One region of the Streptomyces tyrfis genome, then DNA from elsewhere that is predicted to be linked to it. Evidence: riboswitches for the same ligand, from Rfam matches in the RefSeq annotation. Region 1 holds a riboswitch; each other region holds the start of a gene.

Region 1 (4,253 bases):
ACGACATCTTCGCCGCCGCGCAGGAGAAGTTCGCGGGTCCGCCGGGCGGGAAGCCGACCGGCTCCCTGGCCCCCGCCGAGTCGGGACAGTGGGCGTACGCCACCCTGGCGCTGGGCTCGGCGCTGGCCCTCTTCATGTATCCGCACTCGATCACGGCGACGCTCTCCAGCCGCAGCCGGAACGTGATCCGGCGCAACACCACGATCCTGCCGCTGTACTCGCTGATGCTGGGCCTGCTGGCGCTGCTCGGCTTCATGGCGATCGCCGCCGGGATCGAGGTGGAGAACGGACAGCTGGCCATTCCGCAGCTGTTCGAGGACATGTTCCCCGACTGGTTCGCGGGCGTCGCGTTCGCCGCCATCGGCATCGGCGCGCTGGTGCCCGCCGCGATCATGTCGATCGCCGCGGCCAACCTCTTCACCCGCAACGTCTACAAGGACTTCCTGCGGCCGGACGCCACCCCGGAGCAGGAGACCAGGGTCTCCAAGCTGGTGTCGCTGCTGGTGAAGGTCGGCGCGCTCGCCTTCGTCCTCACCATGGACAAGACGGTCGCGATCAACTTCCAGCTGCTGGGCGGGATCTGGATCCTGCAGACGATGCCGGCCCTGGTCGGCGGTCTGTTCACCCGCTGGTTCCACCGCTGGGCGCTGCTCTCGGGCTGGGCCGTCGGCATGGTGTACGGCACGGTGGCCGCGTACGGGGTCGCGAGCCCGACCCAGGCGCACTTCGGCGGATCGTCCGCGGAGATCCCCGGCATCGGTGAGATCGGTTACATCGGCCTGACGGCGTTCGTGCTGAACGTGGTGGTGACGGTGGCGCTGACCCTCGTCCTGAACGCCTTGAAGGCGCCCGCCGGTACCGACGAGACCTCGCCCGCCGACTACACGGCGGACGCGGGCGACCCGGACGTGGCCGCGGAGCCGCCGCCGGCCGTGCCGGAGCCCCCGAGCGCGACGGCGGCGCCCGGCGCGGGACACTGAGAACGACCTCCGCAGAGCCCCCGGACGGCCCGCCGGACCCCTTTTCCCGAGGGGTGCGGCGGGCCGTCCGGCTTGCTCCCGCCAGGGCCGCAGAGGGCGTTCTGTGGCCTCGACACGAGTCGGCCGACACAACATCTGGGGGCGGCCTCATCCGGCGGCCCCCACATGTATGCTCATGCTCGCTGTCGTCGCAGGGGAATCCGGTGCGAATCCGGAACTGTCCCGCAACGGTGTGTTCAGTGTGCTTTTGCGCACCTGGAAGCAAGTCCGAGGACCTGCCGGCAGCGCGTCCGGCTCGACCGAACCGGATGCCAGACGTCCGGGCCTCGCGGAAAGGCCGGTGGACGCCGTAGGCAGTGCCGCCCCGCCCCGGGCCCGGCTGCCCGGCTGCCCCGTTCCCCGCCGGCCCCGAGCCGAGCGAGGGAGAGCACCGCGTGACCATCGCGCCAGCCGATCCGGCCTCAGTCGTGTCCGAAGCGGCCGAGTCCGAGGGAACCGCACACGACGGACCTGGGGCCGCGCTCCTGCGGACCCTGACCGTTCTCACCGCCGACCTGCCCGACACCGACCCCGGCCGGGTGGCCGCCGCCGCGCTGCGCGGACGCAGTGCCCGGTCGGACGAGGCGGAGCTGCGGTCGCTGGCCACCGAGGCCGCGGCGGGCCTGATCTCCGAGGACCCCGCCTACTCCCGGCTCGCCGCCCGGCTGCTGACCCGCGCCATCGCGGACGAGGCGGCCGGCCAGGGCGCGGTCTCCTTCTCCGCGTCCGTCGCCGTCGGCCACCGCGAGGGCCTGATCGCCGACCGCACCGCCGAGTTCGTCCGGGCGCACGCCGCCGCCCTGGACGCGCTGGTCGAGCGCTCCCTCGCCGACGGCGCCGACGACCGGTTCGGCTACTTCGGACTGCGCACCCTCTACAGCCGCTATCTGCTGCGCCACCCGCACACCCGCCAGGTCGTCGAGACGCCCCAGCACTTCATGCTGCGGGTGGCGTGCGGGCTCGCCGAGGACGAGTCGCCGCGCGCGGTCGACGAGGTCGCGGCGCTGTACGGGCTGATGAGCCAGCTCGACTACCTCCCCTCCTCCCCCACGCTCTTCAACTCCGGCACCCGGCACCCGCAGATGTCCTCCTGCTATCTGCTGGACTCGCCGCTCGACGAGCTCGACTCGATCTACGACCGCTACCACCAGGTGGCGCGGCTCTCCAAGCACGCGGGCGGCATCGGTCTGCCGTACTCCCGCATCCGGGCCCGCGGTTCGCTGATCCGGGGCACCAACGGGCACTCCAACGGGATCGTGCCGTTCCTGAAGACGCTCGACGCCTCCGTCGCCGCGGTCAACCAGGGCGGCCGCCGCAAGGGCGCCGCCGCCGTCTACCTGGAGACCTGGCACGCGGACATCGAGGAGTTCCTGGAGCTCCGCGACAACACGGGCGAGGACCAGCGGCGCACCCACAACCTCAACCTGGCGCACTGGATCCCGGACGAGTTCATGCGCCGGGTCGACGCGGACGGCGACTGGTCGCTGTTCTCCCCGTCCGACGTGCCCGGCCTGGTCGACCTGTGGGGCGACGAGTTCGACGCCGCGTACCGGGCGGCCGAGGCGAAGGGTCTGGCCCGCAAGACGATGCCGGCCCGTGAGCTGTACGGCCGGATGATGCGCACCCTCGCGCAGACCGGTCAGGGCTGGATGACGTTCAAGGACGCCGCCAACCGCACCGCGAACCAGACCGCCGAGCCGGGCCGCGTCGTCCACTCGTCGAACCTGTGCACCGAGATCCTTGAGGTCACCGACGACGGCGAGACGGCCGTCTGCAACCTGGGCTCGGTCAACCTCGGCGCGTTCGTCGCGGGCGGGGACATCGACTGGGAGCGGCTGGACGCCACCGTCCGCACCGCCGTGACGTTCCTCGACCGGGTCGTCGACATCAACTTCTACCCGACCGAGCAGGCCGCCCGCTCCAACGCCAAGTGGCGCCCGGTGGGCCTGGGCGCCATGGGGCTCCAGGACGTCTTCTTCCAGCTGCGGATGCCGTTCGACTCCCCCGAGGCGCGCGCGCTCTCCACGAGGATCTCCGAGCGGATCATGCTCGCCGCGTACGAGGCGTCCTGCGATCTGGCCGACCGGTCCGGTCCGCTGCCCGCCTGGCAGGAGACGCGCGCCGCGCGCGGGGTGCTGCACCCCGACCACTACGGCGCCGCGCTGAACTGGCCGGAGCGCTGGGAGGCGCTGCGCGCCCGGATCGCGAAGACCGGGATGCGCAACTCGCTGCTGCTCGCCATCGCGCCGACCGCGACGATCGCCTCGATCGCGGGCGTGTACGAGTGCATCGAGCCGCAGGTCTCCAACCTCTTCAAGCGCGAGACGCTCAGCGGTGAGTTCCTCCAGGTCAACGCGTACCTGGTGAACGACCTGAAGCGGCTGGGCGTGTGGGACGCGCGGACCCGTGAGGCGCTGCGCGAGGCGAACGGCTCGGTGCAGGGCTTCGCCTGGATCCCCGAGGACGTGCGCGCGCTGTACCGCACCGCGTGGGAGATCCCGCAGCGCGGCCTGATCGACATGGCGGCGGCCCGTACGCCGTTCCTGGACCAGAGCCAGTCGCTGAACCTCTTCATGGAGACGCCGACCATCGGGAAGCTCTCCTCGATGTACGCGTACGCCTGGAAGAGGGGGCTGAAGACGACGTACTACCTGCGTTCGCGCCCCGCCACCCGGATCGCCCGCGCGGCGTCCGGCCGCACGGCGGCGACCGCCCCCGTTCCCGCCCAGCAGGCGCCTGTCGCCGACGCGGACGCGATCGCCTGCTCCCTGGAAAACCCCGAGTCCTGCGAGGCCTGCCAGTAATGACCGACACCAACTCCGAGAAGAACCTGCTCGACCCGGGCTTCGAACTGACCCTGCGCCCCATGCGCTACCCGGACTTCTACGAGCGCTATCGGGACGCGATCAAGAACACCTGGACCGTCGAGGAGGTCGACCTCCACTCGGACGTCGCGGACCTCGCGAAGCTCTCGCCGGGCGAGCAGCACATGATCGGCCGGCTGGTCGCGTTCTTCGCGACGGGCGACTCGATCGTCGCGAACAATCTCGTCCTCACGCTGTACAAGCACATCAACTCCCCCGAGGCACGGCTGTACCTGAGCCGTCAGCTGTTCGAGGAGGCCGTGCACGTCCAGTTCTATCTGACGCTGCTGGACACCTACCTGCCCGACCCGGACGACCGGGCGGCGGCGTTCGCGGCGGTCGAGAACATCCCGTCGATCCGCGAGAAGGC
Region 2 (4,253 bases), on a different contig from region 1:
GCGGACCGGCTGGTGTCCCGGATGTCCTCCAGGGCTGCCAGGATCTTCTCCGGACGCCGCTCCACGAGGTGGACGGCCACGCCCGCCTGGGCGTTGATCAGGGCGATGTGGTGGGCGACGATGTCGTGCAGTTCGCGCGCGATCCGCACCCGTTCGGCCGCCACCCGCTGCTGCGCCTCCTGCTCGCGAGTGCGTTCCGCGTGCTCGGCCCGCTCCTCCACCGCCGCCACATAGGCGCGGCGGGAGCGCACCCCGTCCCCGACGGCGGCCGGCAGAGCCGTCCACGCCAGCATCGCCGCGTTGTCGGGAGCGAGCCAGGAGCGCGGATCGCAGATCACGGCGGTGCCCACCAGGATGGCGGCCGACAACGGCGCCACGGTCCAGGTCACCCGCCGGTCGGTCAGTGCGGCGACGGTGTAGACCGACACCAGCACGGGACTGATCACCAGCGGGCTGTCGCGGAATCCGAGCATCTGGAAGGCCATCCCGCAGCCCACCGCGACGGCCAGTACGCCGACCGGGTGACGGCGTCGCCACAGCAGCGCGGCGCAACCGATGCCCGCCAGGAGCACGCCGGTCCAGCGGAGCGAGAACTCGCGTGCGTGGGGCACGATCGAGGCGGCCAGGACCGACATGACGAACAGCGCGAAGAGGCCCAGTGCTTCCAGCGCACCGGGCCGGGGCCCTTCCCACCGCCTCCGACCACTGATCGCCGCCATGCCACCAACGTAAGGTCGGCGACCGCGTCGGGCATGGTCGCGGAACGGGCCCCTGTCCTCCGGCCGGCGCAGCGGTTCACCCGTTCGTCCGCCGCTGGGGCGCCCCGGAGCGGGACGGCCCGGCGGCGAGCACGGGACGGCGGTGCGTACGGGACGGCGGTGCGTACGGGACGGCGGCTCACCGGACCGGTGGCGTGCGTACGGACCGGCGGTGCGCCGGACCGGCGGCGCTGCACCGCACCGGCCGACGGCGTCAGCGGGGCGGCTGCCTCATACGCCCCTCGCCGGCGCCGCACGATGTACCGCGAAGGGCGAGAGTTCCGAGGTCAGCCAGCGGAAGACCTGCGGCACCTGGCGCCTCCACACGCCGGTGGTGTGCGGCCCGATCACCTCGGCCACCACGACCCGGGTCGGGGGCAGCGCGGCACGGCGCAGCGCCAGACCGTCCCGGTAGCCGTCGTTCCGGTTGCCCGAGAGATAGAGCGAGACGCGGGGCGGGGTGGTCGCGTGGCGGAGGATCCACAGCGGGTTGTTGGTCCGCCGCAGTTCGGGGGAACGGGCGGTGAGGGACAGCGGTTCGGCCGCCGGGTCGTTGTAACCCGAAAGGCCCACGGCGGCCCGGTACCGCTCGGGGTGGGCGAGCGCCATCTTCGCGGCGCAGTGCGCCCCGGCCGAGTACCCGGCGACGGCCCAGCCGCTCGCGCCCCTGCGGGCGCGGAAGTTGTCGATCACCATCTGCCGGACGTCCACGCTCAGCCATGACTCGGCGTCCACGACGCCCGGCACATTGGCGCACCCGGTGTCCTGACCGGGCAGCACATTGGTCCGCGGTTCGACGAGGATGAACGGGGCGACCTCCCCGCTGCGCATGCCGGCCTCCAGCTGCGACTGCACCCGCAGGCTGCTGAACCACGCCTTCGCGGATCCCGGGAAACCGCCCAGCAGTTCGACCACGGGGAATCTCCGGTGACGGTACGCCGGCTGGTCGTACTGCGGCGGCAGCCACACGTACACCTCGCCGTGCACCCCCGAGACCCGGCCGTTCACCTGGGTGACGCGGACGCCGGGACCCATCCGGGCGTCGTGCGTCGGGCCGAAGCGCTGGACGACCTTCGGCTCGTTCGCCAGCTGCTTGTGCGTGCCCAGGCCGTCGCGCCCGAGGTTCGGGGCGACCACGACGTGCTGCCCGGTGCCCAGCAGATCGGCCCAGTTGTCGTAGAGGCCGTTGGTGTTGTTGACCATCACGAAGACGCTCAGCACGGCCGCCCCCTGCGCGAGGACGAGCATCGTCAGACGGGCCGCGCCGCGCACCACGGCGGGCCCTCGGACCCGCCCCCACAACAGCAGGGGAAGCATCACGCTGACCACGGCCAGCACGATCGTGGTCAGGAAGAATGGTGTCCCCGTCAGGCTCATCACGCCAGGGAGGATGTCGCGCACAGCACGATGGTTTACCCGTTTTTCCACCTTTTTACATTGAAGGCGAGACACCGGGAATCTCGTGTTGACGCCGGCCCCTCCCGGCCGCCCGGATCGCTCCCCGCGAGAACTCCGGCGAGGACCGGGGCGGCGGGGACGGTTCCCCCAGTGTGCGATCACCCACATGGGCGTATTTTGTGCCCCTGCCTCAAGGAACCGTAATATCACCAGGTCATAGCCGCGACGGGAGCCAGGAAGCCGGTGCGAATCCGGCGCGGTCCCGCCACTGTGACCGGGGAGCGCACCCCTCCGGCACGCCACCGCGCCCGGCGCGGCACGGCGTGCGGGGGACGTCGATCCGGGAGTCAGGACACTGACCTGTCGCGGGCCCGTTTTGAGGAGCGCGGACTCCCCAGGAGGCTCTACGTGTATTTCGGCATCCCCCGCCGACCCGGTTCTTCCCCCGCCCGGCCCCGCCGCGGCCTGCGCGCCGTCGCCGGGGCCGTGGTCCTGACCACCGCCCTGCTGGCCTCCGGCTGCGGCGCCGGCGGGGACTCCCCCGACCGGCCGAGTGCCGGCGCGTCGCCGGCCGAGGGCTTCCCGGTCACCATCGACAACTGCGGCGTCAGGACGACGTATGACAAGCCGCCCTCCCGCGTCGTCACCATCCATCAGCACCCGGCCGAGCTGCTGCTCGCGCTGGGTCTGAAGGACCGCATGGTCGGCACCGCCTTCCCCGACTCGGCGGTCCTGCCCGAGCTCAGGAAGGACTTCGCGGCGATACCCGAGCTGGCGAAACGGGAGCCGTCCTTCGAGTCGATCCTGGACGCGGAGCCCGACTTCGTCTACGGCGGCTACGCCAGCGCCTTCGCCGAGAACGAGGGCCGGTCCCGCAAGGCGTTCGCGGACGCGGGCATCGACACCTATCTCAACCGCGAGTACTGCGCCGGGAAGAAGAAGCAGGTGACGATGGAGGACACCTACGAGGAGATCCGCACCGTCGGCCGTCTCTTCGGCGTGCAGGACCGCGCCTCCGCCCTGGTGTCCGACCTGGAGAAGCGCGTCGGCGAGGCCACCGCTGCGGTCGCGGACCGGCCCGAGGTGCCCGTCTTCGTCTACGACAGCGGCAGCAAGTCGGCCTTCACCGCGGGCGGCAAGGGCCTGGGCAACGAGCTGATCGGCCTGGCCGGCGGCCGGAACGTCTTCGCGGACCTCGACAACGTCTTCGGGGACGTCTCCTGGGAGCAGGTCGTGGCCCGCAAGCCGGAGGTCATCGCCGTCTACGACTACGAGGGCTCCGGCAGCGTCGAGGAGAAGAAGAAGTTCCTGCTCTCCCAGCCGGCCCTGGCCGACGTCCCCGCCATCAGGAACAAGCGGTTCGTGGCGCTGCCGCTGACCGCGACGCTGGTCGGCATCCGGTCGGCGTACGCGGTGGACGGCCTGGCCCGCGGCCTGCATCCCGAGAGCTTCCGGTGACGCGGGCGGCCGCGACGGCCGGCCCCGCCACCGGGCCGGCCGCGCGGCGCGCGCGCCGCGAGGGCCGCGCGGGCCGCGCGGGCCGGGTGCCCCTCGGGCTCGCGCTGGGCGTTCTCACGCTGCTGCTGGCGATCTCCGCCACGGCCGGCCTGGCCATCGGTTCGGTGCACGTGCCGCCCGGACAGGTCTGGGGCATCGTCACGCACGCGCTGGGCGCCGACTGGACGGAGCCCACCTGGACCCGGGCGCGGGAGACGATCGTGCTGGAGGTGCGCGCGCCGCGGGTGCTGCTCGGCGCCGTCACCGGGGCCGGGCTGGCCGTGGTGGGCACCGCCATGCAGGCGCTGATCCGCAACCCGCTCGCCGAGCCGTATCTGCTGGGCATCTCCTCCGGGGCTTCCCTGGGCGCGGTCTCGGTGATCGTCCTCGGCGCGGGGGCGGTCGGTTCCGTGTCGCTGCCGGTCGCCGCGTTCGCCGGCGCCCTGGGCGCGCTGCTGGTGGTGTACGCGACCGCGCGCACCGGCGGTCGCATCACCTCGGTGCGGCTGGTGCTGTCCGGCGTGGCGATCGCCTCGGTGCTCACCGCGATGACGGATCTGCTGCTGCTCACCGGCAGCCGGGGCAACGAGGCCCGGGCCG
Region 3 (4,253 bases), on a different contig from region 1:
GGTCTCACCGGAACGGTGCGAGACCATGGCCGCGTACCCGGCGCGCCGGCACTCCCGCATCGCCCGGAGGGTCTCGCTGACCGTGCCGATCTGGTTCGGCTTGATCAGTGCGGCGTTCGCGACGCCCGCCGAGACGGCGTCCGCGATCAGCGCCGGGTTGGTGGTCAGGTTGTCGTCGCCGACCAGCTGGAGCCGCCCGCCGAGCTCCTCGGTCAGCCGGATCCACCCGTCCCGGTCGTCCTGGCCGAGCCCGTCCTCGACGCTCCAGACGGGGAAGTCGTCGGCCAGCTGCCCGTACCAGGCGATCATGTCCGCGGCCGTCAGGCTCCGCCCGTCGACCAGGTAGGTGCCGTCCGGCCGGCGGAACTCGCTGGCCGCCGGGTCCAGGGCCACCGCCACGCCGTCGCGGCCCGGCGTGTACCCGGCGTCCTTGATCGCCTCCACGATCACGGTCAGGGCCTGCTCCGGACGGCGCAGAGCGGGCGCGAACCCGCCCTCGTCCCCGAGGCCGGTCGACTGCCCTTCCCGGGCCAGGCGCGCGCGCAGCGCGCCGTAGACCTCGGAACCGGCGCGCACCGCCTCGGTCAGGGAGGGGGCGCCGAGGGGCGCGATCATGAACTCCTGGAAGTCGAGGGGGTTGGGGGCGTGCGCCCCGCCGTTGAGGACGTTGAAGTGCGGCACCGGCAGCCGGGGTTCCGCCCCGTCCAGCGCCAGGTGCTGCCACAGCGGGACGCCGGTGCGCAAGGCGTCGGCACGGGCCGCGGCCATGGAGACGCCGATGATCGCGTTCGCGCCCAGCCGGGACTTGTCCGCGGTGCCGTCCAGGTCGCGCAGTGCCTGGTCCAGGGCCTCCTGGTCGGCGTGGGTGGTGCCGCGCAGGGCGTCCGCGATCTCCTCGTTCACGGCGGCGACGGCCTTGAGGACGCCCTGGCCCCCGTAGCGGCCGGGGTCGCCGTCGCGCAGCTCGACGGCCTCGGTGGCGCCGGTGGAGGCGCCGGAGGGCACACCGGCGCGCCCGCGGCTGCCGTCGCCGAGGCCGACGACGACCTCCAGCGTGGGGCGGGAGCGGGAGTCGAGGATCTCGGTGGCGTGGACGTACACGATGTGGATCGTCATCAGCGGCACTCCTTACGGCTGAGGCGACTCCTTGGGGCGGCTGAGGCGACTCCTTACGACTGAAACACGGAATCCGCCCTCCGGCACGGCCGGGGCGCCGCGGGCCGCCCCGCCCGGCGAGGAGGACGCGGCGACCGCCGAGATCGCCCGCGTGCAGGTCTGACAGTCGCTGTGGCACCGGGTGATCGACCGGGACACGGTGCTGCGGCTGCTCGACGAGGAGCTCGCCGCGCTCGGCGCGGAGTATCCCTGGGCGCCACTGGGCGAGGTGCGCGCGCTCTTCGAACGGAACGCCCTGGCAGCCGAGTTGCCGCTGTTCTTCACCCCGGACGCCTACGCCGGGCACCTCGTGCGCCACGCGCGGGCGTGACGCCCGGTCGGGACCGCGCCAGACCAGGGCCGGAGGCGGGCCGGCGCACCCGTGCCGCCGCCTCCCCGCGCCGGCTCCCCCACGTCGGCTCCCCCGTGCCGCCGCTCCCCGGGGAGGGGAGGAGGCCCGGCGCTTCCCGTCTCCGGACCGTTTCACTCCTGTCGGCCGTGTGTCTCATCTCGCCATCCGGATGATGGACAGGGTGCGCCGCATTCCGGAGCCGCGCCGTAAGCTGGCCGTTGCAGCTGGTTCGCCCCGTCCGCCAGGCGGGATGCGTCGCAAGAGGGAACCCGGTGGGAATCCGGGACTGCCCCGCAGCGGTGAGCGGGAACGACCGCCGTCATACGCACTGGGCCCGGCAAGGGCCTGGGAAGCGACGGCCAGTAGGCGACCTCCCCCGGGAGGACGTGCCCGCGAGTCCGAAGACCTGCCATCTGCCCGTGTGCGAACCATTCGCGCGCGGACATCCCGGTGACCTCGAGGGCGGGTCGGCGTACATACCAGACGGACGGCCGCGCCATGCCGCGCGAGGCCGCACCGTCCGGTCCGTCACCCTTCGCACCCCCGTGACGTCTCCGGGATCTCAGGGATTCATCTCGCGAAGGAGATCTCCGTGACCACCGAGTCCGCAGCCGCGGCAGCACGGGCCACCGTGTACGGCTACCCCCGTCAGGGTCCGAACCGGGAACTGAAGAAGGCGATCGAGGGCTACTGGAAGGGCCGCGTCACCGCCGACGCCCTCCGCTCCACCGCCGCCGGACTGCGCCGGGCCAACTGGCGGCAGCTGGCCGACGCCGGCATCGAGGAAGTCCCCACGGGCGACTTCTCGTACTACGACCACGTGCTGGACACCACCGTGATGGTGGGCGCGGTTCCGGCACGCCACCGGGAAGCCGTCGCCGCCGATCCGCTGGACGGCTACTTCGCGATGGCGCGGGGCACCCAGGACGTCGCACCACTGGAGATGACCAAGTGGTTCGACACCAACTACCACTACCTGGTGCCCGAGTTGGGCCCGGATACGGTGTTCACGGCCGACTCCGCCAAGCAGGCCGCCGAGCTGAAGGAGGCCCTCGCACTGGGCCTGAAGGCCCGGCCCGTCCTCGTCGGCCCTGTCACCTATCTGCTGCTGGCCAAGCCCGCGCCGGGCGTGACCGCGGACTTCGACCCGCTCACCCTGCTGGACCGGCTGCTGCCGGTGTACGCGGAGCTCCTGGCCGACCTGCGCGCGGCCGGCGCCGAGTGGGTCCAGCTGGACGAGCCCGCTCTCGTCCAGGACCGCACCCCGGCCGAACTCGACGCCGCCGAAAGCGCGTTCCACGCGCTGGGCGGTCTCACCGACCGGCCCAGGCTCCTGATCGCCTCCTACTTCGACCGGCTGGGCGACGCCCTGCCGGCCCTGGCCAAGGCACCGGTGGACGGGCTCGCCCTGGACTTCACCGAGGCGGCCGCGGCCAACCTGGACGCCCTCGCCGCCGTCGGCGGACTGCCCGGCAAGCGACTGGTCGCCGGGGTGGTCGACGGGCGCAACATCTGGGCGAACGACCTGTCGAAGTCCCTCGCCACGCTCGGCACCCTGCTGGGCCTGGCCGAACGGGTCGACGTGTCCGCCTCCTGCTCGCTGCTGCACGTCCCGCTGGACACGGCGGCGGAGCGGGACATCGAACCGCAGATCCTGCGCTGGCTGGCCTTCGCCCGGCAGAAGACGGCGGAGATCGCCACCCTCGCCGAGGGGCTGGCCCACGGCACCGACGCGATCAAGGCCGAACTCGCCGCGAACCGGGCCGTCCTGGCCTCCCGGGCGAACTCCCCCATCACCCACGACCCGGCCGTGCGCACCCGCGCCGCCGCCATCACGGACGCCGACGCCCGCCGCTCCCAGCCGTACGCCGAGCGGACCGCGGTCCAGCGCGCCGGTCTCGGCCTGCCGCTGCTGCCGACCACGACCATCGGCTCGTTCCCGCAGACGACCGATCTGCGCACCGCCCGCGCCGACCTGCGCGCGGGCCGGCTCGACCCGGCCGGCTACGAGGAGCGCATCGAGGCCGAGATCCGGGAGGTGATCTCCTTCCAGGAGAAGACCGGCCTGGACGTCCTCGTCCACGGCGAGGCCGAACGCAACGACATGGTCCAGTACTTCGCCGAGCAGCTGACCGGATACCTGGCCACGCAGCACGGCTGGGTGCAGTCCTACGGCACCCGCTACGTCCGGCCGCCGATCCTGGCCGGGGACATCTCGCGGCCCGAGCCGATGACCGTGCGCTGGACGGCGTACGCCCAGTCGCTCACCGACCGCCCGGTCAAGGGCATGCTCACCGGGCCGGTGACCATGCTCGCCTGGTCGTTCGTCCGGGACGACCAGCCGCTCGCCGACACGGCCCGCCAGGTCGCCCTCGCCCTGCGCGACGAGGTGACCGATCTGGAGCACGCCGGGACCGCGGTCATCCAGGTCGACGAGCCCGCCCTGCGCGAGACGCTGCCGCTGCGGGCCGCGGACCGCCCCGCCTACCTGGCCTGGGCCACCGAGGCGTTCCGGCTCACCACCTGCGGGGTGCGGCCGGAGACCCAGATCCACACCCACATGTGCTACGCCGAGTTCGGTGACATCGTCCAGGCCATCGACGACCTCGACGCCGACGTCATCAGCCTGGAGGCCGCCCGCTCCCACATGCAGGTCGCCCACGAGCTCGCCGCCCACGGCTACCCGCGCGAGGCCGGGCCCGGTGTCTACGACATCCACTCCCCGCGCGTGCCCGGCGCGGAGGAG
Region 4 (4,253 bases), on a different contig from region 1:
GGAGCGGGAGTTCGCTGGTGGGGGCCAGTACGCCGAGGACGCGGTTGCCGTCCAGGTCGACGCCGACCACGTCCTTCGGGCCGAGCCGGTCGTACGGCACGCCGCTCGGGGTGACCAGGACCGTGTCGCCGAGCCGGGCCGACACGTTCCCCGAGGTTCCGACGACGAGGCCGTCGGCGGCCGTTCTACGGGCGGTGGCGACGACGGCTCCCCAGGCCCGTTCGATCGCGTCCCGTTGCTGATCGCTCATGCGGCGATCCTGTCAGCCCGCCGGGCGCGCGTACACATATCCGGCCGAGGGAAACACGAGGAGTGACGCCGAAGGGCCGGGGGTGCGCGGGGCGGCCGGGACACGCCCGGGGACGCCGCACGGGGACACCGTGACGCCCCGTCCAGTTCATCTCCCGTTCACTCAGGTTGCCTACCGTCCACCTGCCACTGACGCCGAACGATTGCCTGGGTAAATGGAACACATCACGCTGCTCCTCGCGATTGTGATCGTGACAGCCCTAGTGTTCGATTTCACGAACGGTTTCCATGACACCGCCAACGCGATGGCGACCACCATCTCCACCGGCGCTCTCAGACCGAAGACCGCGGTGGCCATGTCCGCCGTTCTCAACCTCGTCGGGGCGTTCCTGTCCGTGGAGGTCGCCAAGACGATCTCCGGCGGGATCGTCGACGAGGACGGGCTGCGGACGGAGGTCATCTTCGCGGCACTCGTCGGCGCCATCCTGTGGAATCTGCTGACCTGGCTGGTCGGACTGCCGTCCAGCTCCTCGCACGCCCTGTTCGGCGGCCTGATCGGCGCCGCGGTCATGTCGGTCGGCTGGTCCTCGGTCAACGGCGGCACGGTCGTCACCAAGGTGCTGATCCCCGCGGTCGCCGCCCCGGTCGTCGCCGGTCTGGCGGCGCTGCTGGCCACCCGGCTGACCTACCGGATCGGCGGGGGCATCCGCGACGAGGCCCAGGAGAAGGCCGCCGCCAAGGGCTACCGCGCCGGTCAGATCGCCTCGGCCGGGCTGGTCTCGCTGGCCCACGGCACCAACGACGCGCAGAAGACCATGGGCATCATCACCCTGGCCCTGGTCACCGGCGGGGTGCTGCACCCCGGCGCCAACCCGCCGGTCTGGGTCATCGTCTCCGCCGGCACGGCCATCGCGCTCGGCACCTACCTGGGCGGCTGGCGCATCATCCGCACCATGGGCAGCGGGCTCACCGACCTCAGGCCGCCGCAGGGCTTCGCCGCCCAGACCAGCGCGGCCACGGTCATCCTGGCCTCCTCGCACCTCGGTTTCTCCCTCTCCACCACCCAGTCCTGCTCCGGCGCGGTGATGGGCGCGGGCCTGGGCCGCCAGGGCGGCGTGGTCCGCTGGTCCACCGCCACCCGGATGTTCGTCGCCTGGGGTCTGACCCTGCCGGCCGCGGGTCTGGTCGGCGCGGGCGCGGAGTTCCTCACCAAGCAGGGCACCTGGGGCGTCGTGGTCGTCGCGGCGCTGCTGGTCGCGGGCTCCGGAGCGATCTGGGTGGTGTCGCGCCGCAAGCCGGTCGGCCACGGCGACGTCGCGCCGGCCGCCGCGCCGGTGGAGGGCGCCGCCGAACCCGCCGGGGTCGTCACCACGGCCATCGCCGCCGTCAGCCCGCCGCCCACCGTCGCGGCCACCGCGACCGCCGTCACCGCCGTGACCCCCGTGACCGCCGCCGCGCAGGACCTCATGACCACCCTTCCGGCCCCGGTCCCGACGGTCCCCGCCCAGGACCCGGCGCGCCCCGCCCCCGTCCAGCCGGTGTGAGGACGCGGCCCGGGCCGTTCGCGCCGGGCCGCCCCCGGCCCTCCCTCGCCCGGTCCGCGCGGACCGTCCCGGATCGCGCGGACCGTCCCGGACCTCGCAGACCGTTTAAGGAATCAGCATGAAGATCGACTGGGCGGCCCTCGGGTCCGTCTTCGGTGTGTCCCTCGTCGTCACCGTCGCACTGGTGGGCTTCTTCAGCCTGGGCGTGGTGGGGCTGGCCAGGCAGTCGGAACCGGCGGCCCAGGGCGGCTCCGGCGGTTCCCGGGCGCTGGCTCGCGCGGGCGCGTACGCCTGTTTCGCGCTGTGCGCGGCGGCGGTCGCGTACGGGATCTATCTGATCGTCGCCTGAGCCCCTCCCCGCCGCCCCTCCGGGCGCGCCACCGCTCCCCCTCCGGGCCCCTCCCCGCTCGACGTTCGGGCCCCTCCCGCGCTCCCGTCCCCGCGCCCCCGTCACGGGCCGGACGCGCCTCGTGCGTCCGGCCCTTCGGCGTGCCCCGGAGCCGGTGTGGGTCTCAGCACACTGCGCCGCCGCAGGTCAACGGCAAGTTGACGGGGCTTCTCGGAGCGTGGTGGACTGCCGGAGCCATTTACGGCGACAGCAGAGGAAGCCGGTGCGAATCCGGCGCGGTCCCGCCACTGTCACCGGGGAGCGGTCCCCCACACCGGGAAGTCACGGCACGCGCGAGCGGGCTGGAAGGCCGGGGGTCACCGCGGATCCGGGAGCCAGGAGACTCTCGTCGCCGGTCACGTCGAACCAGGGCGCGGACCCTGAGTGAGGACATGTCGCCATGCCTGGCAGCCGTGCGTCCCTTGCCGGGGGGCTCTCGCCGAGAGCCGCCCGTACGAACGTCCTCCGAGGCGCGACGGCCGGCTGAGCCATGCGGGCCGATCGCATCTTCGCGTACGGCGCCACGGCCGGACTGATCGGCGACCTGCTGCTCGGTGACCCCCGCAGGGGGCACCCGGTGGCCGCCTTCGGGCGGGCCGCGGCGGGCGTCGAGCGCCGTCTGTGGCGCGACCACCGCGGGTGGGGCGCGCTGCACACCCTCGTCTGCGCCGGCGGCGCCGCGGGCGGTGCCGCGCTGCTCTCCCATGCCGTCCGCCGCAGCCCCGCCGCCTCCGTCGCGCTGACCGCGGCCGCCACCTGGACCGTGCTCGGCGGCGCCTCGCTGGGGCGGGAGGCGCGCGCCATCGGCGGCGCCCTGGCCGCCGGGGACGTCGAACTCGCCCGGGAGCGGCTGCCGCATCTGTGCGGGCGCGACCCGCAGGCCCTCGACGGGCCGGGCATCGCCCGCGCGGTGGTGGAGTCCGTCGCCGAGAACACCTCGGACGCCGTGGTCGGCGCCCTGGTGTGGGGGGCGCTGGCCGGGGTGCCCGGGCTGGTCGGCTTCCGGGCCGTGAACACCCTGGACGCGATGGTCGGCCACAAGTCGCCCCGCCACCTCCGCTACGGCTGGGCCTCGGCCCGCCTCGACGACGTCGCGGGCGGGCCGGGCGCGCGGCTGACCGCTCTGCTCGCCGCGGCGGCGGGCGGCCGTCCGCGCGCGGCGGTACGGGCCTGGCGGGCCGACGCGGCGAAGCATCCGAGCCCCAACGCGGGCCCGGTGGAGGCGGCGTTCGCGGGCGCGCTGGGGGTGCGTCTCGGCGGGACGCTGGCGTACGGCGGCCGGGTCGAGCACCGTCCCGTCCTCAACGGGGCGGCGGGCCGGGCCGTGGAGACCGGGGACGTCGAGCGCGCGGTGCGGCTGTCGCGCCGGGTCGGCGTGCTGGCCCTCGGCGTGTGCGTGGCCGGACGGCTGGGCGCCTCCCTCGCGGTCCGGCGGTTCGCGGACGGACGAGGCGGGGGCGTGCCGGGCGCGGGCACGCGGGGCGTGCTCGCGGGCGCGACGGGCGCCGGCGTACGAACCCCGGGCGCGGGCGCACGCGTCGCCGGCGTGCGGGCCGGAAGCACGGGCGACGCCGCGCGGGCCGCGGGGCTCCCGTTCGCGGCGCGGCTGATCGTGGGACGGAGACGGACATGAGCGGCGGACTGCTGGTCGCCGGGACCACCTCGGACGCGGGCAAGAGCGTCGTCACGGCCGGCATCTGCCGCTGGCTCGTGCGCCGGGGCGTGAAGGCGGCGCCCTTCAAGGCGCAGAACATGTCGCTGAACTCCTATGTCACCCGGGACGGCGCCGAGATCGGCCGCGCCCAGGCCATGCAGGCGGCGGCGGCCCGGGTGGAGCCGTCGGCGCTGATGAACCCGGTGCTGCTCAAGCCCGGCGGGGACCGTTCCAGCCAGGTCGTCCTGATGGGCAGGCCGGTGGGCGAGATGAGCGCGCGCGGCTACCACGGCGGCCGTCAGGAGGCCCTGTTCGGCACGGTCGTGGACTGCCTGGAGCGGCTCCGGAGCACGTACGACGCGGTGATCTGCGAGGGGGCGGGGAGCCCGGCCGAGATCAATCTGCGGCGCACGGACAT

Evidence for each region. Region 1 has a riboswitch for cobalamin ahead of WA762_RS32345 (ribonucleoside-diphosphate reductase subunit alpha). Riboswitches for the same ligand answer to the same signal wherever they lie in the genome.
Region 2: it holds a riboswitch for cobalamin, as region 1 does, so the genes downstream of both, WA762_RS20995 (ABC transporter substrate-binding protein) here and WA762_RS32345 (ribonucleoside-diphosphate reductase subunit alpha) in region 1, are expected to answer to the same signal.
Region 3: it holds a riboswitch for cobalamin, as region 1 does, so the genes downstream of both, metE (5-methyltetrahydropteroyltriglutamate--homocysteine S-methyltransferase) here and WA762_RS32345 (ribonucleoside-diphosphate reductase subunit alpha) in region 1, are expected to answer to the same signal.
Region 4: it holds a riboswitch for cobalamin, as region 1 does, so the genes downstream of both, WA762_RS14335 (cobalamin biosynthesis protein) here and WA762_RS32345 (ribonucleoside-diphosphate reductase subunit alpha) in region 1, are expected to answer to the same signal.

What each region holds. Positions count from the first base shown of each region.
Region 1 is NZ_JBAGJZ010000064.1:22,228-26,480, forward strand. Features, by position in the region: gene mctP (monocarboxylate uptake permease MctP) at 1-980, shown strand, start outside; cobalamin riboswitch at 1,150-1,277, shown strand; gene WA762_RS32345 (ribonucleoside-diphosphate reductase subunit alpha) at 1,415-3,823, shown strand; gene WA762_RS32350 (ribonucleotide-diphosphate reductase subunit beta) at 3,823-4,253, shown strand, end outside.
Region 2 is NZ_JBAGJZ010000026.1:114,267-118,519, reverse strand. Features, by position in the region: gene WA762_RS21005 (sensor histidine kinase) at 1-719, opposite strand, end outside; gene WA762_RS21000 (alpha/beta hydrolase) at 990-2,135, opposite strand; cobalamin riboswitch at 2,351-2,534, shown strand; gene WA762_RS20995 (ABC transporter substrate-binding protein) at 2,565-3,614, shown strand; gene WA762_RS20990 (FecCD family ABC transporter permease) at 3,611-4,253, shown strand, end outside.
Region 3 is NZ_JBAGJZ010000026.1:102,477-106,729, reverse strand. Features, by position in the region: gene eno (phosphopyruvate hydratase) at 1-1,116, opposite strand, end outside; partial or broken gene WA762_RS20950 (malate synthase A) at 1,238-1,486, shown strand; cobalamin riboswitch at 1,716-1,935, shown strand; gene metE (5-methyltetrahydropteroyltriglutamate--homocysteine S-methyltransferase) at 2,100-4,253, shown strand, end outside.
Region 4 is NZ_JBAGJZ010000015.1:111,188-115,440, reverse strand. Features, by position in the region: gene WA762_RS14350 (class II aldolase/adducin family protein) at 1-250, opposite strand, end outside; gene WA762_RS14345 (inorganic phosphate transporter) at 465-1,793, shown strand; gene WA762_RS14340 (hypothetical protein) at 1,912-2,142, shown strand; cobalamin riboswitch at 2,396-2,526, shown strand; gene WA762_RS14335 (cobalamin biosynthesis protein) at 2,672-3,814, shown strand; gene WA762_RS14330 (cobyric acid synthase) at 3,811-4,253, shown strand, end outside.